2 regions of the Virgibacillus dakarensis genome follow, and region 2 is predicted to be linked to the other one. Evidence: a T-box and tRNA genes for the amino acid it is inferred to sense, from the RefSeq annotation. Region 2 holds a T-box; the other holds one or more tRNA genes.
The links. A T-box is a leader RNA that pairs with one kind of tRNA and senses whether it is charged. The one in region 2 lies ahead of trpS (tryptophan--tRNA ligase), so its partner is inferred to be a tRNA-Trp.

Region 1: it encodes a tRNA-Trp, which carries the amino acid that the T-box ahead of trpS (tryptophan--tRNA ligase) is inferred to sense. The anticodon was not compared.

Annotation. Positions count from the first base shown of each region.
Region 1 covers NZ_LT732552.1:405-5,610, reverse strand. Annotated here, with positions in the region: partial or broken rRNA gene CZ382_RS00190 (23S ribosomal RNA) at 1-65, shown strand, start outside; rRNA gene rrf (5S ribosomal RNA) at 284-399, shown strand; tRNA gene CZ382_RS00180 (tRNA-Asn) at 413-487, shown strand; tRNA gene CZ382_RS00175 (tRNA-Ser) at 489-580, shown strand; tRNA gene CZ382_RS00170 (tRNA-Glu) at 596-670, shown strand; tRNA gene CZ382_RS00165 (tRNA-Val) at 684-759, shown strand; tRNA gene CZ382_RS00160 (tRNA-Met) at 772-848, shown strand; tRNA gene CZ382_RS00155 (tRNA-Asp) at 900-976, shown strand; tRNA gene CZ382_RS00150 (tRNA-Phe) at 1,019-1,094, shown strand; tRNA gene CZ382_RS00145 (tRNA-Tyr) at 1,114-1,198, shown strand; tRNA gene CZ382_RS00140 (tRNA-Trp) at 1,226-1,299, shown strand; tRNA gene CZ382_RS00135 (tRNA-His) at 1,311-1,386, shown strand; tRNA gene CZ382_RS00130 (tRNA-Gln) at 1,407-1,481, shown strand; tRNA gene CZ382_RS00125 (tRNA-Gly) at 1,486-1,560, shown strand; tRNA gene CZ382_RS00120 (tRNA-Cys) at 1,575-1,648, shown strand; tRNA gene CZ382_RS00115 (tRNA-Leu) at 1,659-1,740, shown strand; gene CZ382_RS00110 (hypothetical protein) at 1,906-2,421, shown strand; gene CZ382_RS00105 (helix-turn-helix domain-containing protein) at 2,656-3,330, shown strand; gene CZ382_RS00100 (hypothetical protein) at 3,447-3,776, opposite strand; gene istB (IS21-like element helper ATPase IstB) at 3,937-4,680, opposite strand; gene CZ382_RS00090 (Mu transposase domain-containing protein) at 4,677-5,206, opposite strand, start outside.
Region 2 covers NZ_LT732553.1:579,954-606,953, reverse strand. Annotated here, with positions in the region: gene CZ382_RS03075 (sensor histidine kinase) at 1-134, opposite strand, end outside; gene CZ382_RS03070 (response regulator transcription factor) at 271-954, opposite strand; gene CZ382_RS03065 (redoxin domain-containing protein) at 992-1,606, opposite strand; gene CZ382_RS03060 (TlpA family protein disulfide reductase) at 1,645-2,238, opposite strand; gene CZ382_RS03055 (cytochrome c biogenesis CcdA family protein) at 2,257-3,015, opposite strand; gene CZ382_RS03050 (hypothetical protein) at 3,002-3,658, opposite strand; partial or broken gene CZ382_RS03045 (DUF302 domain-containing protein) at 3,833-4,303, opposite strand; gene CZ382_RS03040 (class I SAM-dependent methyltransferase) at 4,355-4,990, opposite strand; gene CZ382_RS03035 (rhodanese-like domain-containing protein) at 5,010-5,369, opposite strand; gene CZ382_RS03030 (sulfite exporter TauE/SafE family protein) at 5,397-6,182, opposite strand; gene CZ382_RS03025 (sulfurtransferase TusA family protein) at 6,229-6,456, opposite strand; gene CZ382_RS03020 (MBL fold metallo-hydrolase) at 6,515-7,645, opposite strand; gene CZ382_RS03015 (DsrE/DsrF/DrsH-like family protein) at 7,660-8,058, opposite strand; gene CZ382_RS03010 (sulfurtransferase TusA family protein) at 8,348-8,914, opposite strand; gene CZ382_RS03005 (rhodanese-like domain-containing protein) at 8,920-9,219, opposite strand; gene CZ382_RS03000 (metal-sensitive transcriptional regulator) at 9,370-9,630, opposite strand; gene CZ382_RS24640 (PcsB-like coiled-coil domain-containing protein) at 9,860-11,011, opposite strand; gene CZ382_RS02990 (DUF6429 family protein) at 11,209-11,439, shown strand; gene CZ382_RS02985 (malate:quinone oxidoreductase) at 11,924-13,426, opposite strand; gene CZ382_RS02980 (nuclease-related domain-containing protein) at 14,101-15,024, shown strand; T-box leader at 15,441-15,616, shown strand; gene trpS (tryptophan--tRNA ligase) at 15,678-16,667, shown strand; gene CZ382_RS02970 (YjbA family protein) at 16,769-17,530, opposite strand; gene CZ382_RS02965 (hypothetical protein) at 17,704-17,910, opposite strand; gene CZ382_RS02960 (hypothetical protein) at 18,030-18,455, opposite strand; gene fabF (beta-ketoacyl-ACP synthase II) at 18,537-19,775, opposite strand; gene CZ382_RS02950 (beta-ketoacyl-ACP synthase III) at 19,875-20,813, opposite strand; gene CZ382_RS02945 (BMP family ABC transporter substrate-binding protein) at 21,205-22,170, opposite strand; gene CZ382_RS02940 (hypothetical protein) at 22,270-22,890, opposite strand; gene CZ382_RS02935 (YjzD family protein) at 23,218-23,394, shown strand; gene CZ382_RS02930 (hypothetical protein) at 23,516-23,848, opposite strand; gene CZ382_RS02925 (undecaprenyl-diphosphate phosphatase) at 23,969-24,781, shown strand; gene CZ382_RS02920 (Crp/Fnr family transcriptional regulator) at 25,057-25,758, shown strand; gene CZ382_RS02915 (TIGR04053 family radical SAM/SPASM domain-containing protein) at 25,850-26,980, opposite strand.

The DNA of each region.
Region 1 (5,206 bases), on a different contig from region 2:
GTCCGAGGTGGAAGCGTGGTGACACGTGGAGCTGACGGATACTAATCGATCGAGGACTTAACTATAACCCATCTAATCTGATTTCGTTGCTTGTGGATCTCTTATTTAGTTTCCAAGGTATAAACCTTATACATATTTCGATATTTTACTTGATTTTTTTCGAAAAACAATTATAATATTGGTTGTCACTGAAAATTTATTGGTGATCACTTGGATAATAAGAATGTTCTGTTTAAATCATTCACATCCTGTGGACAACACAGAATGACTAACATCTTGTTGGTCTGGTAGCAATAGCGGAGAGGTCACACCTGTTCCCATGCCGAACACAGCAGTTAAGCTCTCCAGCGCCGATGGTAGTTGGGGCTTTGCCCCTGCAAGAGTAGGACGCCGCCAGGCTAATCGATTCCATTCCACAGTAGCTCAGTGGTAGAGCTATCGGCTGTTAACCGATCGGTCGTAGGTTCGAATCCTACCTGTGGAGCCATGGAGAGCTGTCCGAGTGGCCGAAGGAGCACGATTGGAAATCGTGTAGGCCGTTATCGCGGCCTCGAGGGTTCGAATCCCTCGCTCTCCGCCACCTTTAAATAACTTTGGCCCGTTGGTCAAGTGGTTAAGACACCGCCCTTTCACGGCGGTAACACGGGTTCGAATCCCGTACGGGTCACCACTTAAACTTAATTGGAGGATTAGCTCAGTTGGGAGAGCACCTGCCTTACAAGCAGGGGGTCGCAGGTTCGAGCCCTGCATCCTCCACCATCAATTTCATATCGCGGGGTGGAGCAGTCTGGTAGCTCGTTGGGCTCATAACCCAAAGGTCGTAGGTTCAAATCCTGCCCCCGCAACCAAATTTTCTTTAACTCAATCAAATTAACTTAGTATTTTTTTCTTCATTAAATGGTCTGGTAGTTCAGCTGGTTAGAATGCCTGCCTGTCACGCAGGAGGTCGCGGGTTCGAGTCCCGTCCAGACCGCCACTTTAATAGAGTGTTGTTGCAATTTGTTCACTAATATATAGAGGCTCGGTAGCTCAGTCGGTAGAGCAAAGGACTGAAAATCCTTGTGTCGGCGGTTCGATTCCGTCCCGAGCCACCATTTTTGTGTTTTCCATTATGGAGGGGTAGCGAAGTGGCTAAACGCGGCGGACTGTAAATCCGCTCCCTCAGGGTTCGGCAGTTCGAATCTGCCCCCCTCCACCATTTTACTTTTTTCATATATAAATAAGTAGGGGTATAGTTTAATGGTAAAACGAAGGTCTCCAAAACCTTTGATGTGGGTTCGATTCCTACTACCCCTGCCATGTTTAAGATGGCGGTCGTGGCGAAGTGGTTAACGCACCGGATTGTGGCTCCGGCACGCGTGGGTTCGATCCCCACCGATCGCCCCATTAATTAAATTCAAATATTTTGGGCTATAGCCAAGCGGTAAGGCAGCGGGTTTTGATCCCGTCATTCCCAGGTTCGAATCCTGGTAGCCCAGCCATTATGCGGAAGTAGTTCAGTGGTAGAACACCACCTTGCCAAGGTGGGGGTCGCGGGTTCGAATCCCGTCTTCCGCTCCATTACTTTGCATATTGGCGGCATAGCCAAGTGGTAAGGCAGAGGTCTGCAAAACCTTTATCACCGGTTCAAATCCGGTTGCCGCCTCCAAAGACAATATGCCGGTGTGGCGGAATTGGCAGACGCGCACGACTCAAAATCGTGTTCCTTCGGGAGTGTCGGTTCGACCCCGACCACCGGTATCTACATTATACACACAAACTACAAAATATTATTATCGTAACAGAAAAGACAGGTAATTGCCTGTCTTTTTTTGTTCTTGGTTTTCAAAACAGAATGTGCTCATATTAGCGGATATATTTTACCATCTACGTTAAAATTATAGCAAAATATGGAGGTGAGCACATGTGGGAAAAATAATTGAATTTCCTTGGCATAAGATTGGTATGATAGCGATTATGTTTTATTTTTCTTTATGCTTTACTACTATATGTTTACCTTTAATGTGGTGGTATTATAAAATTCCTACATCGAATTATTACTTTTTTTCACTTTGCACATTATTCTTTGGTGGTTTAATTTTTAATATCATTCTTGCGAAGATATATCCTATAAAAGCAGAAGAATTACAGAAGGGTTTTCCAAAAAGTTTTGTCATAATCGTATTTTTAGGAAAGTTTATTTTGTATTTATTATTTTGTTCTACTATTTATGTATTAACTAATAATGTAGTTCTATGCATATATCTTCTAATGTTTTTAATGTCGGGGGGATATTTTTGGTATTGCATTCTTCGAGGTTATATCTTAGCAAGAAACAATTATAAAGGTCCTGAAATTAATAATAGTATTACCTCGCAAGGGAAGGTAATCGTATTTTCTATTCCCGCTTCTTTAGTAATTGGATATATAATACTTCTTTGACAGGCTATATTGATATAGCTGTAGGTAGTACCTAAAATGTTCTAATAAAAAGTATTAAAAATTATTTAACCACATCTATCCAATATTAATATAGGGGCCGTAAATTACGATGATAAAATATCAGTGAATGAAGGGCGGAATGACAATGAATAGCGAACCACCAAAAAAATGTTAAGTGATCAATTACAGCGTTTGATAGAAATAAATGGTTTCGATGTTTTTAGAAATTCACTAATGGAGTGTCTAGAATTTGACCGTACAACTCTGCAGAAATACTTAAATAATGAACGAGAAGTATCTTTAGAAGAAATTGTTCAGCTTGCAAATTTGTTTAACACATCAGTAGATTATTTAGTGGGGAATTCTGATTATATATTGGACACATGGGACTTTGATTTCCTAGAAGAGTTCTTTCAATACTCATCCAAAAAAATCAAAGAACATTTTAAAGATAGACAGAACACACAGATATCCAGTAAAGATAACATTGATGCTATAATATTTGGGCTTATTACCTACATGACATTTTCAAGGACTGGAAAATCATTTGAGGATCTTGATAAAGATGAAATTGCCAATAAATCAGAAGCATTTGATGAGATAATATCTATATTTCATAGTTGTATCACCATGAGTAATCAGGATTGTTTTGACATAACAGAGTTAAGGGCATTGAATAGAAATATTGTAGATTATTTGTTTGGTGATTTCAGTTTTGTGAATGAGAGAATACTAAATGGTCTAGAAGATAACGTAGAAAAGGCAGACATTGATAAGGTTATATTACTAAAGGATTCTATTAATCAAAATATTAGGCGTAGCCAGAGGGCTCTTAAGGTACTAAATAAACTGTCTATAAATGAAGGTAGTAGGGAAAATGCGAAAATATTGAATATTGCCATTGAATAGAACCACCTCTGCCATCTTTTTGAGCCACTTGTGACATATAATAGAGCCACTTATGACATGGGTGAGCCACCAATGTTTGGAAGGCACTCCCAGCTTGGCTGGGAGTGCCTTCATCATTAAAACGGCAGAATTCCCAATTCAATTTCAAGTTTCTGTTTTTCACGGTACAACTTATCATTTTCTTTTTGTAACTCTTCCACTTCAGTCATGAGGCGCTCGATTTTCGTTTTATCATCAATCCCTTTTTCATAAGCGGTTCCGACGTAACTTAAATCCACTAAAAAGTCTAGAACATCTGGCTCGTCAACCTTATAATCGTTACCGTTCTCTTTCGCTTTAATTTTCCCTTCATTTATCCATTGCCTTACGTCTTCTTCATCGCACTCAATCTCATAGTTGTGTAGTAGTTTAATAGTTTCCAAGAGTGTCATGTAACCATCTATCATAGGGCACACCTTCCTAGTATTATTTTAAAATCCAATGCCTGTGCTACATTCATTTTTTATGGGTGGCGGGTGTAGCTTCGTAATGAGCGTGTGCTTGCGAAGCAAGCGTCATGCGAATTAGAAGAAAACAAGCATCGCGCGTTAGCTACCGAGAATAATCCTATGCCTTTAGGCCATGCCTTTCTCGCATGGATATTTTTCCATCGATAAGAATACTGTAGGAATCGTGGACAATACGGTCCAATATGGCATCTGCCAGTGTTTCTTCCCCGATCTTTTCATGCCAGCCCCTTGGGTCGAACTGAGAACAGAATATGGTTGAGCCCGTCCGGTGCCTTGCCTCAACGATTTCCAATAAATCCCGTGCTTCATTTCCTTTTAATGGGGTTAAAAGCCACTCATCCAAAATCAAAAGGTTGACTTTCTTGTATTGCTTCATCACCTTGCGGAATACACCTTCGCCTCTTGCCACCGCTAATTCGTCAAGAAGATCGGGTAATCGAACATATTTTACTTTATAAAACTGACGGCAGGCAGCTATGCCAAATGCACAAGCGAGGTATGTTTTTCCATTCCCTGATGCCCCTTTCAGAATTATGTTATGGTGTTCCTCGATGTAATTCCCTGTAGCCAACCGCAGGATTTGAGACTTATCAAGCTTTTTGTCTGGATGGTATTCAATATCTTCTACTGCTGCCTGATTATTACTTAACTGTGCGCTTTTAATAAGACGCTCTAATTTGTTGTTTTGACGACGTGACCATTCCATGTCCACAAGTAATCCAAAACGGTCTTCAAATGTCATTTCCTGATACTCTGGGTTTCTTAATTGTTCCTGATAAGTTTCCGCCATGGCAGACATACGCATTTCAGTTAGCTTCGTTAGTGTTGTTTCTTTTGTCATTTTATTTCTCCCCCATAATAGGCAGCTCCGCGAGTGAATCCAAAGGAACTTCCTGCTTTTTCTTCTGTTTTCTCCAAATCATTTGTCGGCAGTTTATCCTGACCTGTCTTTAATATCGTTTGAATACTTTTGAGTGTCGGTCTTGGTGTATAAGCCAAGGCCCTCTCACATGCATTTTCTAAACGTTCGATAGAATGCTTATCTGCCAGTTTTATTAGTCCAAGACATGATTTTAAACCTTGTTTTTCAGTTTTATAGGATGATAATATGCTTCGGACAGTGGCCAAAATATGCATGCCCGCAGAATTAGCCCAATCTAAGACATATTCTCGATTGAAATTAATAAACTGCTTATGTTTGTCGGGCATATGATCTGGGTTCGTGCTTGGCTGCCCAGCTTCTCCGTATAACCTTTTATGAGATGCAATTCTAAAATGATTGTAGAAAATCTCCACGATATCTTTTGTCAGACGTACATCCACCTGATGTTTAATATAATCATATGGTACGGAATAGTACATTTTAT
Region 2 (27,000 bases):
TCTTTTATTGGGTGTATCAATTTTTTTGTTAAATAAAAATGTATAAGGCTGCCGATTACAATTGCGGAAACACTAAATATCCACAAATACTGAAAAAGGGTTGAGTTAAACTGACCCTGTTTTTGATTATCCATTGCTCCCAATCCATCCGCCAAAAAACAAGCTGTGTTATAGATCGCCCAGCTGCTAAGTACAATAAAAAAGCCAATAACGATAATGTTTGTAAATGTTAACTTCCATAGAATTTGTTTGGGCCATGTCCTTCCACGTTTATTCATTAACATATTTATACCCCATTCCACGAACTGTATGAATACGTTTAGGTGAAGCAGGATTATCCTCAATTTTTCTCCGTAATTTTTTAATGTGTGCGTCAATTGTACGGTCCAGCACGGTTTTATCAGCGTAAGGATAAAGCCTGTGAATAAGCTCCTCTCTTGAAATGACAACATTAGGATTCTCCATAAAATGATAAAGCAGGTTAAACTCATGTTTAGTCAAATTCAATTGTTTATCAAGCAGCCATACTTCGCCCTTTCGCGGTTTTATGCATAGTCCACCATAGGTAATTTTTTGACAATACTGTCCAGTTCTTCGTAAAACCGCTTCAATATGTGCTACCAATTCATCTGGGTCAAACGGCTTCGTCAAATAATCATCCGCACCTATCTTTAATCCATTAATTCTTTCATCTACTCGTGCTTTTGCGGATAACATAATAATAGATACTTCATTACGTTCTTGTTCCCGGACCCACTTGCAGAAATCCTCTCCACTTAGTTTAGGGAGCATTAAATCAAGCACAATTAAGCATGGATGATAGGTTAAAAAAGCATCCTTTGCCATTTCACCATCAGTAGCCTCAACCACGTCATATTCCGCTTTTTTCAAATAAATGTTGACAAGCTCACGGATCATTTTATCATCTTCCACTACTAAAATTGTTTGTTTCACAGGATCACCTCTCCCCTATTGTACGTAAAAAGGGGTCCTACTTCATCTTTTCAAATTCTTCGACCATCATTTCATAATGTAATGCTCCGAAAGCCTTGTACTGAATAATTCCATTTGAATCAACCATGAAAGAAGTTGGAATCGGACGGATCGCATACGTATTGGCCACTTCAATATTCTCATCTAACAAAATAGGAAATGTTAAGTTAAATTCATCCACGAAATTTTGAACTTCTTGCATCCCTTGCTCTGTTTGTGTTAAATTGACCGCCAAAATAACGACATCTTTATTTTGATGGAATTTTTCCAAATCTGGCATTTCAGCACGGCATGGAGGACACCAGGTAGCCCAGAAGTTAACCATTACACGTTGGCCACGATAATCCGATAATTTCACATTCTTCCCGCTTAGCGTCTTTAGTTGAAAGTCAGGTGCAGCATTTCCTACCTCTAAGCCAACTGTAACTGCATTAGTTGTTTCACTCTTTTTATCAGCTGCTGCTTTGTTATCTTTATCACTATCGGAGCTAGCCTCTTGTTTTATTTCCTCATTTTCATCTTGAATTGACGTATCATCTGATTGGTTAACAAAATCATACACAGCCCATCCTATCATTCCAATAAGCACGATAATAATGATAGCTTTTTTCATTATTTTCACCTCCCTGGAACCCTGATAAGGGGATCATTTTACTCCATCTTTTCCAATTGTTGTACCATAAGATCATAATTCATCGCACCTAATGCAATAAATTGGATCCGACCATTAGAATCAATCATATAAGAAGTTGGATATGCCTGAACCTGATAAGCAGTAGAGACATCTGAGTTTACATCCATCAATACTGGAAAAGTCATTTCGTATTCTTCTACAAAATCGGTGATATTGTCTACGCTTTTTTCCGACTCTGTCAAATTGACGGCTAAAATAACAACATCCTTGTTATTATAAAGTTTTTCCAAGTCAGGAATTTCCGCCCGGCATGGCGGACACCACGTAGCCCAAAAGTTAGCTAAGACGCGTTTCCCTTTGTAATCCGATAAACGTACTGTCTCACCCTCCAGCGTTTTTAATTCAAAGTCGGGAGCAATTTGCCCCTTTGCAAGTCCCACTTTATCAGACTCTACGACCTTCTCTTCATTATCTGCCGGCGGAGAAGTAATTTTACCTCCGGAGATGCCGCCAGTATCTTCTTGAGTTGTTTCATCCGTTGAACTGACAAAATCATACGTGGCAAAACCAAGCATTCCTACTACAATTACAATAAGAATTATCTTTTTCATTGACCTTGACCTCCGTTACTATCCTAATCTCGATAGCCATGTATCTTGTACTAAATTAAGTAAAAACTCTGTAATACGCGGCATAAGACCGAAAAATAAGACCAACCCCATGATAATCATCATAACTGCACCTACCTTCATTATGACCTGACTATGCCTGACAATCCATCTTGTCGACCCAAGGAAAAAAGTCAAAATAAGAAATGGCAGTGAAAAACCAATAACATACATAACAGTGTAAAATATGCCCTGGCTTGGATTGCTTGCAGCCAGAAGCAAAATAGACCCAAAGATCGGACCGATACACGGTGTCCAACCAGCAGCAAATCCTAGGCCGATAAAAAATGTCCCCACATATCCTGCTGGCTTTTTAGAATAATGAAACCGCCTTTCCTTCATTAAGGCCGGTATCGTGATCCAGCCTGCAACAAACAATCCCATAACAATAATTAAAATCCCTGCAATTCGTTGAATAAACAATCCAGAATCACCTAGAAGTAAATTTTGTGCCCATCGACCCAAAAAGGAAGCGCTGGCACCCAAGCTGATAAAAACCAACGAAACTGCCAATAAAAAAAATAAAGAATGGCTTAATAACTGGCGACGAATTTTTGGGTTGTGATCTCCTTGCAATTCTTTTACACTGATTCCGGTAATATAGGACATATAAGCAGGGAAAATTGGCAGCACACAGGGGGACAAGAAGGATAATGCTCCTGCCCCTATCGCTAAAAACATTCCCACAATCAACATCGTATCTGCTTCAATTCCGCCCATTGCGATCCCTCTTTCTATGTTTAAAAATAATAAGTAAAATACTGCTGATAAAAAACAACCCCACAAACCACGGTGCCATTATATAGCCAAATACTGTTACAAACGGCTGAATAAATGTTAACAATAACACTCCTGCAGTCCAACCCGTTAATATCATAATTATTATCGTGATTACTGCTATACGTCCGCGGGTGAGGAAAAATAAAACAAGAAGAACAGTCAGTAAAACCAGGTACCCAAAAGCATATGTATTATCGTTCCAAACGAGCTGAATAAACTCATACGTAAATGACGCTACCAAAAATACATGTAGAAAGGATTCTATAAATTCAAGCACATACAGCTGCTGCCTTTTGGACTTATACACAAGTAGTAAGCCACTAAATAATACAGCCAGGTAAAAGCTTTGTGAATTGCTTGGATAAGCCAAAATAGCTAATGGATCCTTTATGAATATGGAAAAATTCAATATGACTTTTCCAAGCCAAATAAAGATGATAAAATTAATTAACTGTGAAATCATCTCCTCCATATGTTTTTTTCTTTGTTCCTTTGATAAATCGCTCGTTATATAATAGGAAATAAATCCCGCGAACATACTTACAGCAATAATACCAATGGATATTAATTTACTTACAATCACCAAAGAAGTTTCCTCCATTTCGATGTCTATCCAATCCTATCATAATAGGACAATGTGAAAATTTGATGAAAATAAGACTAATCCACAAAAAAGTTGGAATTAAAACAGGGACAATCTCGCGCCACGCTAAAGCTTCACCGCGTTAGTGTAGTGGAGGACTGTCCCACGTCCGTTTTAGATGACTTTATCAATAGATGCTATCAGTCTTTTCTCAATGTCTTGTGCAAGTTCCACAATGGATTCATTTTCGGTCATTTGCATCAATGCTGTCGGCCTAGGCATACCAATTTTTGTTTTTCCCTTATCATCATAAACAACAATTTTATTAGAAAACTTGGCATTCGCCATGCCTTTGGGCGAATGCCTTAGTTGCACTTATGCAGAATAAGAAAGTTTAAACTTTCTTATCTGCCAAGGTAAGAAATAGCCGACCAATTGATTCTGTGATAGCACGCGTTGTGCTGCTTCTGGGTTACACACTCCTAAAACATGATAGGCTTGCTGAAAGTCAATCGCTTTTTTCTGCAATGTTTCTCTAATATCAAATTGCCAAAGGACTCCAAACTTTTCATCTTTCAAACTCTTCTCAAGTGATTGAATTGCTTCATCGATTGTTTTATTTGTTTCAACTGTATAATGAAACATGATCAAGTATCTCCTTTTTAATTAAAGTTTTCCAATTTCAGAGACAGGATTTTATTTAGGGATTGCTCTTACAGCATAATTTGCCGGATTCAAGGGAACAACCTCCGTATCAAAGCCATTCCGTTCAAGAATGTTTATCATTTCGTTTGAAGAAATTCGGTGATGCAATGGCGGGCCTGATTCCGTTTCAATAGCCTCCCAATCGAGCAAAAGCATCTGTCCCTCAGGTTTTAAAATACGGTTTATTTCGGCAAGAGTCCTGTCAACATTCGGAACCTCATGCATCACAAAAGCAACGATAACTTTGTTTACGGATTCATCATCAAGTTTAATATGATCCAAGTCACTTTCTACATACTGAATGTTGTCAAGTTGTTCTTCTCCTGCATTTTCCTTCAGCATTTCCAGCATTTTGGGCTCAATATCAACTGCATAAACTTTTTCCGCGTTCTTGGCAATTGGAATGGTAAAATAGCCATTACCAGCTCCAAGGTCGGCAACAGTATCACCTGAATTCACACCTAGATATTCCATGATCTCATTCGGCGGCAATAATTTTTTACGCTCCGTTCGCATTAATGAATGTGCTTTTTCAGGATTAAATCGCTTGTCCGTCATATTTTTAGCCCCTTCTCTTCGTATTCTTGTCATCTCTTCTTGCCACTTCCAAAGTATTTTATTCAACAATATACTATTCTTCCCTTATCTACACCCAGGCACTCATACCACCTTTTACATTTGTCACATTCTTAAATCCTTGTTTCTTCAAGATTTTGGCTGCTTTCAGACTTCTCATCCCACTTTGACAAATAACTACCACTTCTTTATTTTTATCGAGTTTATTCATTTGTTGAGCTAATTGTGATAACGGTATATTTTTAAATGGTTTTCGGTGATTTGCTTGGTATTCCTGAGGTGTTCGTACATCAACAAATTGAACATTTTTGTCGTTAAACTTCTTTTTCAATTCCGGCACTGTTATTTGTGACAAACCTTTAACAGGCATGAATTTTCTTAGTACAAATGCTAATATTCCTATCAAGATTATCCACTGTATGATTCCCAAAATTATTTCTCCTCCCATTTGACCATGTTAAATGAAGATATCAACCCAAATTTTAATTGCTGTTCCCAAAATTAAAACTGCTAAAATCCACTGAAGATGCTTCGTATTTACCTTTTTCCCTATGTTTGCACCTAATGGAGAACCAAGTAAACTTGCTATTATCATGATTATGGCAGGTATAAATAATATTTGACCTGTCATCATCTTACTCGCAGTTGCACCAATGGATGATATAAAGGTAATTGCCAAAGAGGATGCGATGGTAACCCTTGTTGGAATATGCAATACAGTTAGCATCACTGGCACTAACAAAAATGCTCCACCAGCACCGACAATACCAGCTCCAATCCCAACCAAGAGTGCTATTGCAGCTGCAAGCCATCGGTTAAACTTTACACTGTCAAAAGTCGTTTCATCGCTTTCCCTTTTAGGCAAAAACATCATAATAACCGCAATTAAAGCCAGTATACCGTATATAATATTAATACCGGCTTCTGACATGTGTGATGAAACAAAGCCTCCTGCAAAACTGCCTATTAATATACTAATTCCCATATAACCAATGATCGTTTTATTTAAATATCCACCATTCCGATAGGCAACGACACCGCCTACTGTAGCAAACAGCACTTGAATAGCAGTAATACCAGAAACTTCATATGCACTAAAACTTGCAAAACCTAAAACAACAGGAATATATAATAACATCGGATAATTAATAATCGCTCCACCAATTCCTACCATTCCAGAAATAAAGGAACCGATAAAACCAATCAAAAAAATGGTAACGATAAACATCATACTATATTCCATATAACCTTTCCCCTAAATCAAAGGGGACCCAGCTGAAGGGTCACCTTTATCCTTTTTTTATCCAAAATTTTAGTACACTGTCTTTTTCTAATTCTTTTAAAAGCTCATGTCCACCGGATTTTGCCCATGCTGCTAGGTCACTTTTAGCACCCTTATCTGTTGCATGGACCTCCAATATTTCGCCTGTTTTTAGTTCATCCATTGCCTTTTTTGTTCTTACGATCGGCATGGGACATGATAAACCTGTTGCATCCAATACTTTATCTGCGCTCATTTTGATATACCTCCTAATTTATTCAGTTCAAATACATACGAGGGTATTATTCAAAAAACTATCCCTCAATCGCACAACGGTTAGGTCCTATTTCCATTTCTTTCTGTTCTTCCTGATCGGGCGAAAGTTTACCCATATTTATTTTGCGAATATCTTCATACGCATTCGGTTGCGGCGGAAGATTTTCGGTTACCATTTTTCTAAATTTCTGCTCATCATCTACTTGTAACCCTGCATTTTTCTGATAAAGGTCACCTAACCGAGCTAAGACTTTACCACCTTCACCAAGTTCTTCTGCAAAAGAGTAATGTGCAGGTAATACGATTAAATCATCGGAAAGTTCTTTGTAACGGTTATAGAGCGTATGTCGAAGATCTTCTACCCAATCTTCTGCCAATCCGGCTAAATCCGGACGACCAATTGATCGCACAAATAGATTGTCGCCAGTTAATAAATACTTACCATCAATTATAAATGACGTACTGCCAATTGTATGACCCGGTGAATAGATTGGTTGTATCTTTATAGCAGTATTACCCACCATGATGTCATTGCCTTCTTCAAGTGGTGTATACGAAAAGGTAGCATCCGCTGCATCTTTAGGTGGCAAGTAATAAGTGCCACCAACTTCTTCCGCGAGTTTGCGTCCGCCGGAAATGTGGTCTGCGTGTAAATGTGTGTCCATGACATGCTTAATCTGTACACCCTGTTCTTCCGCAAACTGTTTATAAATATCCGTCATCCTTGCTGTATCTACAATTGCTGCTTCTCCATTTGATTGAATGAAATATGATAGGCAACCTTTTCCTAAACGAACAAATTGGTGCAGGCTACCTCCGTCATTTAAATCAGCAATCTTTACCGGCTCCAAGTATTCACTCCAAGCTTTCATACCATCTTTCAGGCTATAAACCGTTGTAAATCCGGCATCGCTTAGCATATCTCCGATCATTTCGGATGAACCGCCTTTTGCACAGACAACGATTATTTCCTGATCTTTTTTCAACGTACCTTTAATAGGATCGATCCCGTCCAGTAAGTTGAAATACGGTTTATTGATAGCCCTGACCTTTTCGCCCTCTATTTTCCAATTATTAAATTCATCTGTATTCCGTACATCCAAAATCAACGTTTCTTCGCGGTTTACTATTTTTTTCGCCAATTCTTTAACTGAAATTGTTTTTGTCATTTGCAACCCCTCCGTTAAAATGATAGTGAGATATTTGCATCCTTCGCATAATCAATGAATGTAGCCGCGCCGCCTACTTCAATTCCATCAACAAATGCATCCTTAGCCAGATTCATTACATCCATCGTCATTTGGCAAGCAATTAATTTGACACCCAGTTCTTGAGCAATACCTACCAGCTTTTCAATGGATGGCACATTCGCCTTGCTAAATCCTTCCGCAAAATGTTCTTTTCCTTTTGGTAATGGAAGCTGTTTATGCGCCTCCTTATGAATTAGATTTAACCCTTCAAACGTAAAGAAAATCCCTACTTCGGCATCGGACGCTGCAGCTGCCGTCGCAATGTTAAATACCTTATATGCGTCAAATAATGTTCCGTTCGCTGCAATAATTGCTACTTTTGTGTTAGCCATTTAAAAATTCCTCCTAAAAGTGCGTGTTCAAAAAGTCGCCGAATGAGAAGGCCGGCTAAAATCGCAACGTCCTGTTGCAACGCCGGCACTAGCACTTCCTGTGCGTCGCAAGAAGGTCGAGGCGGCGTAGCTTTGAGCACCGGGCTTCCACAGGATGTGGTGACTTCTGCGTTGCCCACAGGACGTGGGCGGTTTTAGCAGAAGATCCTCTTCCGCCAACGAAGAGATTCGCCGCTTATCATTTGGTGACTTTTTGAACATCCACTATAAGTGGTTATTCAAAAATTGTTTAATTTTTTTCTATTGGGCTATCCCATGTGGACATACCTGGTAAAACATTTATCACATTCTTATATCCTTTTTCGGTTAAATTTTGTGCTGCTAAATCACTGCGGTTACCTGTACGGCAAATAATATATAGCTCCTTATTTTGGTCTATTTCATCTAGACGTTCATCTAATTCCTCAAGGGGTATATTGACCGCCCCTGGAATATGACCAAAAGCAAATTCTACGGGTTCACAAACATCTAGAATTGAAATGGGCGGTTCATTTAACTTACTGTGAAGTTTGTTAAGTTCAATGGTATATTCATGTTTGATTTCTTCCTTCAGTTCGGGATCACTTGCTTTTCGTAGATAATGTTTTAACAGATCACCGCCCTCGACTGTTCCAATATACTGGTGCCCGGTATTCTCTGCCCATGCCTTTAAATCAGCAATTGAGCCTTTATCTATAGCCTGAACTTCCATAACTTGACCAGGTTCTAAGTTCATCATTGCTTTTTTGGCCTTCACAATAGGCATTGGACATGTCAGCCCTTTTGCATCCACTATTCTATTTGCTGTAATCTGAATCCTCCTTACTTTTCAACTTCATCTTCCCAGTCCAGCATACCGCCTGTCATATTCGTAACATCATAGCCTTGCTCACTTAAAAACAAGCAAGCTTTGCCACTTCGACCACCAGAACGGCAAACCATATAATAATGTTTATTTTTATCCATCTCATCAAGACGGTCTGGTAATTGACCAAGTGGAATATGAAGTGCACCCGGTATTTTCCCTTGTGCTACTTCTTTCTCTTCCCGAACATCAATAATGCTCACGTTTTCCCCTGCTTTTAATTTTCCTGCTAATTCTTTTGCTGCAACTTCCTTCACTACTGTTCCCTCCTAACTAGTAAAATTCCAGACCAATCATCATTATACATATACCCGTACAGGTATTATATATTAAATAAAAAAATGGGTTAGTTGATTGCTTGCTTAACCCGTTTTTTATGATAAATGTTGTAAAACAGCTTGTCAATCTTATCTGCTTCTAACTAATAAATTAACTGCTTCTTTAATAAGATCCTCAGAACTTTCGCCAGTTTGTTTTTCTTCACGAATGCACTGTTCCAGATTTTTACTGACAACTAATGCAGCGGTACGATCCATTGCACTTCTGACAGCCGACATTTGCGTCACGACATCCCGGCATTCTTTTTCTTCCTCCATCATTTTTAATAATCCTCTAACTTGCCCCTCAATACGCTTCATTCTATTTTTCATTTGGGCATCATATTTCATTCGTAACACTCCTTTCAGCTTTACTAAGTGAACACATACATCTTTTTTGCGGGATACCGCTTCTGTCGTTTTATTATTGTCGCTATGCTCACATAATATACCCATGGAGGTATTTTGTCAACATGTTTCTACGTAAATGTTAAAAATCACATGAATACCCAACTTTTATATAAAAATAAAACAAGAACACTTATTACTTTCTAAGCATCCCTGTTTTATTTTCATCCATTCATTGAATTGTCACTTTAACAGTACGTACTCCCCACTTTATTGCAGCTTGCTTTGTCCGGACATAAACATCAATTTTGTTACCATTAATTGCACTGCCAATATCGCCAGCAATCGCATAACCATATCCTTCTACATGTACGACTGATCCTAAGGGAATAACATTTGGATCGACCGCAATTACTCTTGTATTAGGATTTTCCCTGAGGTCGATTCCGGTGTGCGTCACCCCTGAACCACCGGCACTCTCCATTGTATAAGCGGTGGCAGTAACGGTAAATGTTTTTTTGTTTGTGTTGTCCTGTGTTGCTTTTTTAGGTTTATCTACTTTTTCTTTACTTGCCGTACTAACTTTCCGTCCACTTTTTTTAACTTGTTCAGATTGCGAACTTTTTCTTGCTGCTGCTACAATATTTTGTTTTGCTTCCGTTTGAAGCGAGGCAATCTTTTTGTCTTCCAGTTGCAAGTTATCTATTAATGCAATTAACTCTTGCTGTTTCTTCTCTAACGACTCCCTGCGTTGTTCATTTTGCTGCTTTTCTTCTTTAATTTGTGCTAAAGTTTCCTCTTGTTCCGCTTTCATGGCGTTTAACTCATCAAGCTTTTCTAGTGCAAGCTTTTGCTTTTCGGCTACTTTATGTATGTCATTTTCGAGGGTTTCTAATAAGGAAGCATCAGCCTCCGTAATCTTGTTAACCATGGAAGTTCTGCTTATAAAATCACCAAAACTTTGCGCACCGAATATTACTTCTAAATAAGTCATTGAACCGCCCGCCTGTTGATAAGAGGCAATTCGTTCCTTTAAAATTTCCTTGCGTTTTTCAATATCCGTCTCTAATTCTTTAATTTCATCTTGAAGGATTCTAATTTCTTCTAGTGCACTTGTAATGTTTTGTTCTGTTTTCTCCATCATACCTTGCTTTTCATTCAATGATTGATTTACGCGTTCCATTTCTTTATTCAAATCTTCTATTTCTGACATCAGTTCAGCAACTTGTTCTTCTGCATTTGACAAATCTTCTTTAACATTCTTCCGTTGTTCCTGCAGGTTTTCTAACTTTGAATTTGCTTCTGCATAGCTATAATTGTTAAAAAATAAACTTCCTAAAACAATGATAGTTGCTAAGGTAATTGTAGCTAATTTTCTTGTCAACTTTTTCCCTCGCTTCCTATTTTTATTAAAAATAATTGCATTTCAACTCCAATAGTATATCACGGCAAACTTACACAACAATTAAGCTGAGATTACAATTGTATTTCATAAGTATCTCGCGTCAGAAATTACTTGCCATTTGTTTCATTTTTAAATAGTCTTTAAATAAACACCAATACAGAAAGGATTTTGTCACTGTGGAAAAAAAGATAAAGGATCTGACCCTGCTATTACTATATCTGACCTCTTGGAAGGAAGATGATATCCCAAAAGAAATGAGAAGAAGCTGGAAAGGCTATCCGTTTGAAATTTTAGATGAATTAACGGATGAAGATTTCATTAGAGGAAGTAAAAAATCAAAATCGGTCTATTTAACTGAAAATGGTATCAGCGAAGCGAAAAAATTAATGGAAACATATTTACAATAATGTATCTGCGCACTAAAGTTATAAACCAGTCTTCCCTTATATTTCATTGGCTTATTTTCTGAATAAACATGATATACTATATGAAGGATCTTTGACATGGAGTGATTGAAATTGAACGGTTAAACTTGAACGACCTAAACCAATGGATAGAAAAAAGCCTGAAGTTGAACGGCTAATAACCAGGAATCGTGATGAGAAAAAATAGGTTCGTACTCGCAAATGAGACGAAGATGAACAGAAAATAATCGACAAACTTTGTATTAGAAAATGGAAAATGGCTGATTAGGAAGGAAAAGTAAAATATCTTTCCAAACGAAAGTGGTTCTATGATTTCGATTGACGGGGCTAAATTGCGAATGGCGAATGGAGGGTAAATTATCCCTCTAATAAGCAAAAAAGGTGACTCCAAAATTAAAAGTAAATGTTGAGTCGCCTTTTTTGATAACTCTTTTGAAAAAATGAACACCTTTTAGTATATAAAGAACTAACTAAGGACTGCCTCTTCTTCGCTTAGACCAAGCGCTCGCGCTGTTAAAGCATGAATTTCTTGAATAAGTTCTGGATTTTCCACCAGTGACAAGCCATAAGAAGGAATTATTTCTCTTATTTTCGGTTCCCACTCTTTTAGATGCTGCGGAAAGCATCTTTTGAACATATCCAGCACAACATGAACGGCAGTGGAAGCACCTGGAGAAGCACCAAGCAATGCAGCGACTGAACCATCAGCGGCACTAACAAGTTCCGTACCAAATTGAAGCGTTCCTTTTCCGCCATCATCAGTGTCCTTAATTACTTGTACACGTTGTCCCGCTGTCACGGTATCCCAATCTTCACTTTTAGCATCTGGAATAAATTCCCGCAATTCTTCCATCCGTTGTTCTTTCGATAACATAAGCTGCTGCACCAGGTATTTTGTTAGTGGTATGTTTTTTGCACCTGCCGCTAACATCGTGAAAACATTATTCGGTTTTACAGAGCCTAATAAATCCATATTTGAACCAGTTTTTAAGAACTTTGGGGAGAAGCCGGCAAACGGTCCAAATAATAATGTTTTCTTGTTATCGATATATCGTGTGTCAAGATGTGGCACAGACATTGGAGGAGCGCCAACTGCAGCTTTTCCGTATACCTTTGCATGATGCTGCTTTACAACTTCAGGATTGTTACATACTAGGAATAGTCCGCTTACCGGGAACCCTCCAATATGTTTACTTTCGGGAATCCCGGTTTTTTGCAGTAACGGCAAGGCCCCTCCACCAGCCCCGATAAAGACGTAATTTGCAGTATGGTATTCGAGGGTACCGCGATCGAAATTACGAACTTTTACTTCCCACGAACCGTCGTCAGTACGTTTTATATCATCTACCGTGTGATTGTATTTTATATTTACATTTTGACCCTTTAAGTAGTCTAACAATTTACGCGTTAGTGCTCCAAAGTTGACATCCGTCCCTGAGTCGATTTTTGTTGCTGCTATAGATCCCTTAGATGTACGGCCATCCATAATAAGCGGAATCCATTCCTTTAATTTTTCCGGGTCGCAAGAAAATTCCATCCCTTGGAACAAAGGATGGTTTGCCAGTGCATCAAACCGTTTTTTCAAAAACATTACATTATCTTCCCCATGCACTAAACTTATATGAGGCAATGGTTTGATAAAGTCCTGAGGATTACTTATCAGATTGCTGTTTACAAGATAAGACCAAAACTGTTTTGAAAGCTGAAACTGTTCGTTAATCTTTAGTGCTTTGCTAATGTCTATGGACCCGTCCGGTTTTTCGGGAGTGTAGTTAAGCTCGCACAGTGCCGAGTGCCCGGTTCCCGCATTATTCCATTCGTTGGAGCTTTCCTCTCCTGGCTTTTCAAGCTTCTCAAATACAGTAATTCTCCAGTCCGGTGCCAATTCTTTTAAGAGTGAGCCCAATGTTGCACTCATGATTCCGGCACCAATTAAAATAACGTCTGTTGTCGTATGTTTATTACTCATATTTACCTTCCTTACATCTTAAAATTTGCACAAAGAAAGCAAGCGTTCCTGCTCATACGTTAACAAGTCAGGGCGCAACCTAGTTATACATCTTTTCTAACCATATTATAGTGTATTACAATTATACCATAAGTTATTTAAAAGCTGAAAAAAAGTGAGAAATCAAACGCATACGATATAGCAATGAAAAAGATAAAGTACAATTGCCCGTTGGATTTTTAGGGAGCTGGTGCAAACAAGTACCATGATAATTTGGAAAATTGGGCTTTGGAGCTAAATTTTTATAAGGTGATTCTGTGTCCAGCAGAATAATTAGGGTGGCACCGCGGTTCATGTGTCACAGAACCACAAAACCTTTGATTGCATTATTATAGAAATTACTATATAATCCAAGTGATTATTCTCTTCATTTTTAAGTTTCTATTCTAATTCCTAATCTTCCTATCTAATTGAATACGCCGATTTATTCGCCTCGCAATCGTTTCATCATGCGTTTACCCAAATCTCCTATGACAATTGACTGTAAACTCTTTCAATAGTATGAAGCAAAGTAGATATTCCCATTCTAGACTGGCACCATCCTATAGTGATTCAAACAGAACTTATATATTTTTCATTCCATCTATTTCAAATTTTAATAGACTGGGACTCTATAAATAAAAAGGATGTGGACTATGTTTTATAAACCGCGTACTATGTCTAATGAATTAATAATTCTGGAATTATTGAACGAGCGAAAGAATTTACCTAGAAAGGATAAGCAGCACTATTTTAATCTAAAAAAAGGTTACGAAGGAGAGATGCAATTTGATGCCTTAACAGAAAATCTTCAGTGTGAATGCTTGATATTAAATGATTTGTTACTAAAAGTAAATAATACTACCTTCCAAATTGATTCCCTCATTATTGCACATGGAAAGATTTACTTTTATGAGGTAAAAAACTATGAAGGCGATTATTATTACGAATCGGATAAGCTATTCAAAAGGAACCCTAAAGTAGAAGTAATTAATCCTCTGTACCAGTTAGGTAGAAGCGAATCCTTACTGCGTCAATTACTCCTCAGCATCGGATTCAACCCTCAAATAGATGCTTCCGTTGTTTTTATTAATCCGAAATTCACCTTATACCAAGCACCTCTAGATAAACCAATTATTTTTCCAACCCAAGTTAATCAATACATCGAAAATTTTAATGCAATACCTTCGAAATTGTCGGAAAAACATAAAAAAGTTGCAGATCAATTATTGTCGTTAAATAATACCGATTCTCCATATAAGCAAATACCTTCTTACTATTATGACGAACTACGAAAGGGGATTACCTGTTCTAAATGTCATTCATTTTCCTTATCTATTGAGAAAAGGAAATGTATTTGTCACGAATGTGGGAATGGAAAGCCGGTTATAGACGCTGTAATGAGAAGTGTTAAAGAATTTAAGATTCTATTCCCCAATGAAAAGATTACAACCAATATCATTCATGATTGGTGCCAAGTGGTACAATCAAAAAAGACAATAAGAAGAATTCTAGCAACCAATTTTAATATTGTAGGGGTTCATCAATGGACATACTACGAACAAGATTTAGATTTCTAACGCTATAAGTTCCCTCTAGTCCCTCATAATCAAAATGAAGGACTTTTTAGTGGATTGAAGAACATATTTGAGGTTTTCATCATATCGATGAGTGACTTCTTACTGGCTACACCATCTCATTTAGGCTTTCATCTCTTCTATGAGTGACTTTTCCCGGGTTCCTGCAGCGCGTTTAGGCTTTCATCTCTTCCATGAGTGACTTTTCTCGGGTTCCAGCAGCGCATTTGGGCTCTCATCTCTTCCATGAGTGACTTTTCTCGGGTTCCAGCAGCGCATTTGGGCTTTCATCTCTTCCATGAGTGACTTTTCTCGGGATCTACCATCATGATTTGTTCTTCGCCACAAGATGAAAGACGTTTAAGGAGTTTCATCTTGCATTTCAACCAACGGATCTATATAATAATAAAAAAGTCAATATCATAGCAATGAAAAAGATAAAGTACAATTGCCCGCTGGTTTTTTAGAGAGCTTGTGGCTGGTGAAAACAAGCACCATGGCAATTTGGAACTGGGCTTTGGAGCTTATTTTTTATAAAGTGATTCTGCGTCTAGCAGAATAATTAGGGTGGCACCGCGGTTCATTCGTCCCTTTATGCAGGGATAAATGGACTTTTTTAATGGAATTTTTTAATAAAACAAAACGGAGTGAAACAGATGAGCACAATATTTTCAGGAATACAGCCGAGTGGTACGCTAACAATAGGAAATTATTTAGGTGCGATGCAGCAGTTCGTCAAATTACAGGAAGAAAATCATTGCTATTTTTGTATTGTTGACGAGCATGCGATTACTGTACCTCAGGATCGTTTAAAGCTAAGACAAAATATTCGTTCGCTTGCAGCCTTATACCTTGCTGCAGGAATTGATCCGAACAAATCGACATTATTTATTCAGTCAGAAGTACCTGCACACGCGGAGCTGGCATGGATCATGCAATCGATCAGCTATATTGGGGAATTGGAGCGAATGACCCAATTTAAAGATAAAGCAGTTGGTAAGGAAGCAGTTTCTGTTGCACTATTAACGTACCCACCACTAATGGCCGCAGATATTTTACTGTACAATACCAATTTAGTTCCAGTCGGCGAGGATCAAAAGCAGCATCTCGAATTAACACGGAACTTGGCGCAACGATTTAACAATAAGTACAACGACATTTTTACCATTCCAGAAATCAGCGTCCCTAAAGTAGGCGCGCGCATTATGTCTTTACAGGAACCAACCAAGAAAATGAGCAAATCGGATAGTAATGAAAAAGCGTTTATTTCAATGCTGGACGAACCGAAGAAAATCGAGAAAAAGATTAAAAGTGCTGTTACCGATTCAGAAGGGATTGTTAAGTTCGATAAGGAAAACAAACCTGGCATTTCCAATCTCCTAACGATTTTGGCGAGCTGTACTGGCGAATCAATTGAAAAGCTTGAAGAAAATTATGCGGGTAAGGGATATGGGGAATTCAAACAGGACGTGGCCCAGGCCGTTATCCAGGTACTGGCACCAATTCAGGACCGTTACGATGCTCTTATCGAAGCTGAGGAATTAGACACTATCCTTGACGATGGTGCAGATCGTGCCGCTTTAATCGCAAATAAAACGTTAGCGAAAGCGAAAAAAGCAACAGGATTGGGACGAAAACGGAAATAAGATACTAAAAGTTGAACGTAAAAAGAAAAACACTTGACTAAAATTTAGCCAAGTGTTTTTACCGCTATTTTTTTTATTTTTGCCTCTGAGTTCCGCCCTCTTTATTTCTGCTTCGACGTATTTTGTTCCTGACTTTGTTCCAGTTCCCACATTTTTTCCAAAAACGGCTGACCTTTAATCATTTTTCCGCACAGGTCTTCATGGGCGCTGCTCCAGCCATGTTTGACACCATTATATAAAGCTTGCCAAACCTTTTCCTCATCCATATAACGAATATATGGGTATTTTTTTGGGTTCCATTCCGTCAGCCAATAGCGCAATTCTTCCAGGTTATTTGCTGTATGTAACTGATCAAGCGCCATCATCAGCAACTGTTTCAGCTGCCGCTCCCGTCTTGTTAATCCGAAGACAAGCTCTGGCGGCATGGATAGCATATGATATTCTTTTTTATACAAATCCCCATCAAATTTAAATGATTGTTTTTTCGTGTTTTCGATCATATCAAAGACAAGCTGTTCTTGCCTCGGTATTAATCTGCTTTTACGAATTGGAATCTGATAACCGATTGTATCCATTGCAATGATATCCGTTCCATCCGTAACTACACAGGCATAATCCAGTACGGTACGCTCCTGTCCTTTTCGAATATATGCACGTTTATATATGCAATCAAGCATTGGTTTTGGTAAATCATGCATATCATTTTCAATATAGTTGTATAAATCTTCATTTATGTACAAGAGCGGTACTTGATCAAGCAATTCGATCCCATCTTCCTTCCGCCATTCGTGAAAATAACATACATTATACCCATTCTCCTCCCCTTCAAACCAATTCACCCACACATCGTGCAAATACAACATAAACAACCCTCACTTTTCAACTAACATTTACCATACATTATGACCATCATGTTAGAAAAATATTCTGGGATTTTTATCACGGATTAACGGGTCATCATACCACCATCTCCAAGCGTGAGTAAACTAAAGACGTGAAGGTGAACGATAAACACCCCGTAAATTCCCGATTCTGTTCAATGTGTGTTTGGATATCGATAAATGGCAATCGCCATAAGGATAAACCCAATTGGTAAAAAGTAACATTCCGGTCGTCCTTTAAGGAAGATAAAATAATCAATCCAGCCTAATCCTGCCGGCAAAAAATTGGAATATGCAACAATGGTCACACCACCGGAAACAGCCAGTCCAAACCCCAATAAAAAGAGAAACAAATAAAACATGTCCATCCCACCCACGCTTGTCCATTCGTTTTAATTCAGTTTATGCTTGTGGACCGAAATACATGATAGGGTTGTCCATTTTCATGTTTTCGTTCCTGAATGCTATAGCAAGAATGCGTTCATGTTTCTGCTCTCCGGTTGATGTTTCCGTTCTCCGGTCGATATTTCTGCTCTCCGGTTGATGTTTCCGTTCTCCGGTCGATGTTTCTGCTCTCCGGTTGATGTTTCCGTTCTCCGGTTGATATTTCTGCTCTCCGGTTGATGTTTCCGTTCTCCGGTTGATGTTTCCGTTCTCCGGTTGATGTTTCTGCTCTCCGGTTAATGTTTCCGTTCTCCGGTCGATATTTCCGTTCTCCGGTTGATGTTTCCGTTCTTCGGTTGATGTTTCCGTTCTCCGGTCGATATTTCTGCTCTCCGGTCGATATTTCCGTTCTCCGGTTGGTATTTCTGTTTTCCGGCTGGTGTCCCTGCATCTCCAGTTGATGTTCTCTCCTGGGGCCTATATTCCCGCTTTTCCGCTTGATAGTTACCACCACCCGGTTCACATTCACAGCCTTCTTCATTTTTCTTGCTAGTAAAAAAAGACCAACCAGATCACTGGTCAGCCTCTTTTTAATCCGTAGAACTTATTTATATTTTTTAAAAATCAATGCAACATTGTGTCCGCCAAAACCAAGTGAATTGCTCATGACAACTTCTACATTTTGTTTACGTGCTTCATTCGGCACATAATCCAAATCACATTCCGGATCTGGTGTTTCATAGTTGATTGTCGCTGGTATAATATCGTCATCAATGGCTTTTACAGCAATAACGGATTCAATTCCGCCTGCTGCACCTAACAGGTGACCGGTCATGGATTTCGTTGATGAAACAGCTACCTTTCCAGCATGCTCACCGAATACGCGTTTAATTGCAGTCGTTTCATATTTATCATTTAAGTCGGTACTTGTGCCATGTGCATTAATATAATCAACATTTTCCGGGGAGAGCTCCGCATCATTCAATGCTTGTTGCATCGCTCTTGCTGCACCTTCGCCATCAAGTGCTGGTGCTGTAATGTGGTATGCATCCCCTGTTGCACCGTAACCAACAATTTCACCGTAAATATGGGCGCCACGCTTTTGTGCCGATTCAAGCGTTTCCAGGAGCAAAATTCCAGCCCCTTCTCCCATAACGAATCCATCACGATTTTTATCAAACGGTCTGCTTGCAGTTCGTGGATCGTCATTTAGCGATAAAGCCTTCGCCGAACAAAAACCGGCAAATGCCATATTCGAAATCGGCGCTTCGGTACCTCCGGCGATGACATAATCCGCTCCGCCACGCTGAATTACTTTAAATGCGTCACCGATGGAATTAGCACCTGATGCACAGGCTGTAGTCGTACAAGAATTAATTCCTTTTGCGCCCAATTGGATGGATACTTGGCCTGCAGCCATATCCGGAATCATCATTGGTACAAAAAATGGACTAACTCGTCTGGGGCCTTTTTCCAAAAACTTTCTGTGCTGATCCTCCCATGTTTGCATGCCGCCAATTCCTGATCCGATCCAAACGCCGACACGATCAGCGATTTCCTCATCGATTTTTAAATTTGCATCTTCCACAGCCATTTTTGCTGCTGCAACAGCGTATTGTGTGAATGGATCCATTTTACGAGTTTCTTTTTTATCAATATAGTTCAATGGATCAAAATCTTTCACTTCAGCAGCAACCTTTGCCGGAAAATCATCTTTATTGACTTTTGTGACAAAATCAATTCCGGATTTTCCGGCGACAAGATTATCCCATGTTGTCTTAGCATCATTGCCTAACGGAGAAATGGCTCCTAATCCGGTCACAACAACTCTTCTTTCCTCCATTTGGTCATTCACTCCTCGTCCTTTTACTCACCTATCATTATAATTGATTTTAAACGTTTAGGAAATTACGGCGCTCCGGTTCCCCGGAATCTTTCTCCTCTATTTCCCCCAACGTAATGCAACGGACCCCCATGTTAGTCCTCCACCAAAGCCGACTAATACCAGTAAGTCGTTATCCTTGATTCTACCATTCTTTACAGCTTCTGATAAGGCCATCGGAATAGAGGCTGCAGATGTATTTCCATATTTCTTAATTGTTTTTGCCATTTTATCTTCAGAAATGCCTAATCGTTCCCGGGCAGCTTCCATGATTCGTATGTTTGCCTGATGAGGAATCAGATAATCAACATCCTCTTTATGATACCCAATTTTTTCAATAACACTTACCGCTGATTTAGGCATTTGTCTAACCGCAAACTTGAATACCTCACGCCCGTTTTGGAACAAATATTTATCAGGATTCTGATATAAATATTTACCGCCTGATCCGTCAGAACCTAATTCAAACGATAATATTCCTTTTTCTTCCGATACTTTACCAACGACAGCTGCACCTGCACCATCACCAAAAAGGACACACGTATTTCGATCCTTCCAATCGGTTATTTTTGATAGCTTTTCTACACCTATGACCAATACGTGTTTGTAGGCATTTGTCTCGATAAATTGCTTGGCGGTGATCAACGCATACATAAACCCGGAACATGCTGCACCTACATCCATCGCCGCTGCTTTCGTTGCCCCCAGCCGATCTTGCAGGCGGCATGCAACAGATGGAAAAGGTGTATCAGGTGTTACAGTTGCAACCAATATCAAATCAAGTTCTTCTGGTTGCACGTTTGCTTCTTCCAATGCATTTTCCGCCGCATAAAAGGCCATATCTGAAGTATCGGTATCGTCATCAGCTATTCTGCGTTCTTCAATTCCTGTTCTCGTTTTGATCCATTCATCATTCGTGTCCACCATTTTTTCCAAATCTTTGTTTGTCAATACTTTCGGCGGAACATAATGACCCGTACCTAGTATACCAGCACTCATATCTCCATCCCCTTATATTCTAATGTTAATAGTGCTCTTCAAAAAGCTGCCAAATCAGCGTCTAGAAGGTAGCCTTGTAGATCCAGGGTACCGGGTTTGCTAGAAAGAAAGTATAAATTTGCAGCTGTATGGAGGCTTTGCCAGGAAGAGCCACCTCCAGCTCCAGTGCCCAGCGGCTAGTGTGCAACACCAGCCTCCGCAAGACAAGTCAACATCGGCTACTCCAGAGTTTACGCTTATTATTTGGTGGTTTTTGAACAACCTCTAATATCAATTATTATGACTTGGTACTAATTTTAATTCATTCTTCCCCCTGTTGCAAGGGAAAAAGAGAGTCAACCATTAACAACGTTTGTAATCGGGCAGGAACCACACAAATTAAGTCCCACCGTTACCGCTCATTTGGCAGCATACCAGTTTTTTTATAAACATCTATAGCGTCTTTTATCTTTTCCTGAAATTCTTCTGGGACAACCGGGCTGAACCTGCCTAATGAGATGGCATCATCCTGAAAATCAAATGTTAAAATTTGGCCTGAGAGTTCCCCTTTATTGAACTTTTTGGCAATAAGCTCATACAATTTGTCTGCATGCTGAACTGTGCTTGTTAATACTGCCGTTTTATCAATATCCGACTGATCGGAAACGTAGCCAATCGCATAGATTCCATCTTTACTTGCCAGTTTAATCATTTCACTACTAAAGGCATCTCCAGCAGGATAAATAACATCAGCATTCACATCACGCATTTTCTCGAAACTCTCCAAAGCGCTTTTTTCATCATTCCAATCATTAACATAATCAATATGCACTTCCGCATCGGGGTTTTGATATTTCACCCCTTCATAAAATCCTTCTATTTCGGGCTGCCATTCATATGCAGCAACAATTGCAACCTGATTTGTTTTTGTCATTTTTCCTGCAATCATTCCACCAAAATAACCCATCGCATGTGCATTAAAATTTAAACTTATCACATTATCCGCATAGTACCCACCATTAAAATAAACAAATTGTACATCTGGATACTCCTGGGAAATATCGACAAAGAACTTCCCATATGCACTGCTATGGCCAAAAATGAGGTTTACTCCATGGTTGACCAATTCATCCACAGCATTTGCCACGTCCTGCTCTGTTTTGATCCCCTCTTTAAAATAAACATCAACATCATACTTATCACGAATGGCGAGTAGGCCCTTATACCCCTTGGCTCCCCATGCTTGATCATGGATTGAGGTTTCTGCCAACATGCCTGCTTTTTGTATTTTGCCTTGGTCAAAATAAGAACTACAGCCTGATAATAGTATGATGAAACCGATTAGGATTATGATGTATCGCTTTTCCAACGTGTGCACTCCCATCCGTGAACATTGATGTACGGGCATCTCCCTATGTTAATTGTAGCGTTTAACCATCCAGCAGTAAACGTTATTCCCGATTACATTTATATTACATTAGTAAATAGTTTTAAATCTATTATAGTGATCCTGCACTTTTTTAACATTCTTCTCGATAGGTCTAATATCACGAAGGAAGATAAACCGTTTACTGTTCTTATCTAGTTTCCTATTGTCTTTTACAGACCTTAGTTCGATAAAGGATGGTAAATGATTGGATTGAATGATTTGCATCAGACAAAGAACAAAATCTTCAATATAAATGGCATCGTTTAAGAATACGTCTGAATCAAATGGTACAAATCTATTTTGAGCGTACATCCCCTTCTCATTCATTGGCATCCATTCACCAAACAGCAGTGGGAGCATAACCGTTGTCAACTGGGCATCACCTTCTTTCCTCGCTTCATCCCGACATAATTTAACCATTTTGTCTGCCTTCAGATCCAATGCATGACCATTTGATCCGTTTATAATAATTGCTGTATAACGTTCTCTGCATTCTTTTTTATCCTGCAACAAGGAAAATAAATCATTTCGTCCAACCATCATTGCCAAATTCTCTTTCTTATTTGTAGCAGTATTATCAAATCCATCTACCTGATAACCATTTTCAACCAAATAATTGATAATATGAAATCCAATCCAATCGAAACAATTTGTTACAAGAAATGACATCGCCTTTCCCCCTGTTCCTTATTACTATATTATTCATAAAATGAAACTTCATTCTGTGGGGGCTGCCGACGCGACAGGGCGTGCTAATACAGGCGAAGGCATGCGGACATGACGATTTTAGCCTGCCTTCCCTCCCCACAGAGTGTTGTGAGCGAATCAGGAATTTACGAACTCTTTATCTCCTACCTTCCCATTTTTGGTTTAGACACGCTTAGAGATGGGTGTATTACAGCCCGTCACTACGTGATAACGTAAAAGAAATACTTTTATTTTTTTAGCCAATTTGGTAAACTAAAAGCAGAATGTTAAAAAATGAGGTGTTTTCAGATGCGGTTCTTTTGGACGTTCATTTGGGCATTGGCAGTCGGCAGTGTTATTTCTTATATCCTGTCCAGTATGGCTGGTAATCCTTTTAACGTTGTTCATACACTTGCCCTGGCAATTATCTTTACATTAGCTATCTACTTATTAGGAGAAGGTGTACTGAAAGAACAAGAAGAGTAACCTTGGAACGACAAGATTGATTGTATATGTTCAAAAGTCTGACAAGTTACACATAAACCCTTGCCAACAAGGAGATGGCAAGGGTTTTAATGTTAGAAATGAAATGTGCGTCAATTGACTGTTAGTACCATGGTAATACACTTAATGCAGTAAGAGCAGCCAATGGCAAAATTAACCGTCGGAATCTTCTTGGTGGATACCCATAACCCGGGTACCCGAACCCTCCTGGATACCCATAACCCGGATATCCATAACCAAATTGCCGATTTTGATGGTTCATTTCCGGCTGTGTATGGTGTTCATACTGTTCTAAAGGTATAGCTAAATAAACATATTCATCATCCAGTCCGGTTACTATACCGTCAACTTTTGAGCCGTCAACTAATTCTGCAAGTACGTAAGAATGCATATGATCTTTACATAATTCGTATATATGATGATAGTCTTGTTTCATTTCCCTTTTTCACCCTCCTCTGCAACTAGACTATTCATTAGCCCAAAGAATAGTGACTGAAAAAGGATAGCAATTCACATAGATAATCAATTTAAAATGGAGGATTTTTTCATGGATGGCATTACAGAATTCTGGTTATTAGTAAAGTATGTACTGCTAGGAGTTTTCCAAGGGATTACTGAACCAATCCCGATTTCTTCGAGTGGACATTTAGTCATTTTACGTGAACTGTTTGGTATTGAGATCAAGGGGCTTTCCTTTGAAATACTAGTCAATTTTGGATCACTCATTGCCGTTTTAGTTGTCTATCGCAACGATATTATACGCCTAATCAACCATTTCTTCCGCTACATATTCACAAAGGATGCATCGGCAAAACGTGATTTTCGATTTGTGATGTATCTGGTAATTGCGACCATCCCTACCGGCATTATTGGTTTGCTGCTGGAGGATTACATCAGCAGCAAACTAAGCACGGTAGCGGTTGTCGGTGTAACACTGCTGATTACTGGTTTTGCTTTATGGATCATCCGTAACCTGCGTGGGAAGAAAAACGATGGTGATTTAACAGTAAAAGATGCGATCATTGTTGGCTTGGCACAATCGGTTGCCTTAATTCCCGGAATTAGCCGCTCCGGTGCAACCATTGTCGCTGCTATGCTTCTTGGAATGAAACAGGAAACTGCATTGCGCTTTTCTTTTCTATTATATATCCCGGTAAGTCTTGGAATAACCGTCATGTCTCTTTCCGATATTGTCAATGATCCTGACTTTGATGTATTAATGATCCCATATTTGCTCGCATTCATGGCTTCCATTATCGCATCATACTTTGCTCTGAAATGGTTTATCAACATTATGCGTCAGGGCAATTTGAAGTATTTTTCTTTCTATTGTTTTGCTATTGGGTTACTTGTAATCTTATTTTTATAATAAGCTCATCCCCTTGCTGCACTAAAGCTTAGTGTAGTAGGCACTGGGCACGGAAGCAATGGGAAATGGCAGCACAAAAAACTAGCGGATCGATAGAAACATTTGTATGTGATGAGCAAATTGTGACTGCCAGATCCGGCTCTAATTTAACATATTTAAGAAGTCGGTATCTTCTGTACATTCATAATTTTAAACAGCTACCTTTTATTTCAAGGATATTATCTGCTATACTTAGTGAAAGAAGATATGATTATTCTTTAAGGTGGTTATTTAAGATGTCTGAGAGGTACATCAAATCCAATATGTCCGATGATCTGAAGGAGCTGCTTGCTTCCGTTGACCATACGAAACCGATCAAAAAAGACACCTTTTTATTTTCGGAAGGCGAAAAAGCTGAAGAGTTGTACATTATAAAATCCGGGAAAATTCAAATTGGCAAGCTATCCCCTGACGGAAGGGAACTCACGCTTAGAATCTGCAACAGAGGTGACATTGTGGGTGAGCTTTCTTTATATGATAATGTGAAATATATTCTGAATGCAAAAGTGTTGGAGGATGGAGAAGTAGCTGTTATTAAAAAGTTTCATTTGGAAGAAAAACTGTTAAATAACGGCAGTCTGGCAATTGAATTTATGAAAGTAATGAGTGAATCCTTCCGCCGGGATCAAACAAGATTTCGTGATCTTGTCATGCATGGGAAAAAAGGGGCGTTATTTTCCACATTGATCCGCCTGTCAAATAGTTATGGCAAGAAACAAAGCAGTGGAAATATCTATATTGATATCGTCCTAACTAATCAGGAGCTGGCAAACTTCTGTGGTACATCCCGGGAAAGTGTCAATCGTCTATTAAATGATCTAAAGCGCAATCATATTATCTCAATGAAAAAAGGACATATTATTATTCATGATTTAAACTTTCTAAAGAAGGAAATAAACTGTGAAAATTGCCCGGTTGTCCTCTGCAGTATTCATTAATTGGACACAAACACTGCCATCATTTGTCAGTCACTCGACTGAGAATCAAAAGCTTCTAGCGTATAATACCTAGAAGCTTTATTCATGAAAGTTACTTTACAGCCCTTTTCTTCCCTCTCATCACCTTAGGTATATACACGCAATATGGCTCGGATTCCATGTAATCCCCCGTAACATTATAGGCTCTCGATCTTGAACCACCGCAAACAAAACGAAATTCGCAGACACCGCATTTCCCTTTATATTGATCTGGATCTCGTAGATTTTTAAATACTTCTGACTCCCGGTAAATCGTTGCTAACGGAGTGGTTCTTACATTACCAGCTTTAATTGGCAACAGACCGCTTGGATATACATCACCAATATGCGAAATAAATACAAAGCCATTGCCATCATTCACCCCTTTTGGTGCACGGCCAAGCCCGTCAATTTGCCCTGTCTTCCCATTCATCAAGGCATCCTCATAATAAATATGGTCTGTACTGCTTTTCCCATTATGTTCCCGCATTTTACCTTGGATAACGACGCGTCGATAGTGCTGAGCTGCAGTTGTTTTAATGTCGAATGGCACCCGTTTGGATAAATTATATAACCAGCGTAAGACACGTTCGTGCTCTGCTGGTGAGATCATATCCGATTCTTTCCCTCGCCCAGTCGGTACGAGGAAAAATACACTCCACAGCACACAGCCCAACTGTTCTACCATTTCAGCAAGTTCATCTAAATAATCAACATTGTACCGGGAAATGACTGTATTAATTTGCAATGGCATTTCCAATTCGTGCAAATAATTAATCGCATTCATTGTTAAATCGAATGAACCGGTTGTACCGCGAAAATGGTCATGAACCTCGGCGCAATGACCATCAATGCTGAATGCCCAGCGTGCCAGTCCGACATCTTTTGCCTTCTTCATTGCTTCCTTTGTGACATTCGGGGTTGCGGACGGTGTCATCGATACGCGAACCCCTTTGTGCACTGCATATTCGGCAATCTCAAAAACATCCGGCCGCTCCAATGGATCACCGCCGGTAAAGACAAGCATTGGATTATCCATTTCATAAATATCATCAATTAATTTCTTTCCTTCTTCAAACGTTAATTCTCTCGGATCCCGATGATACTGAGCCTCGGCGCGGCAATGCAAACATTTTAATGCACATGCACGTGTCAATTCCCATATTACAATAAATGGGTTTTTATTGTAATCTTGTGTAAACATAAAACCATCTCCTACCAATC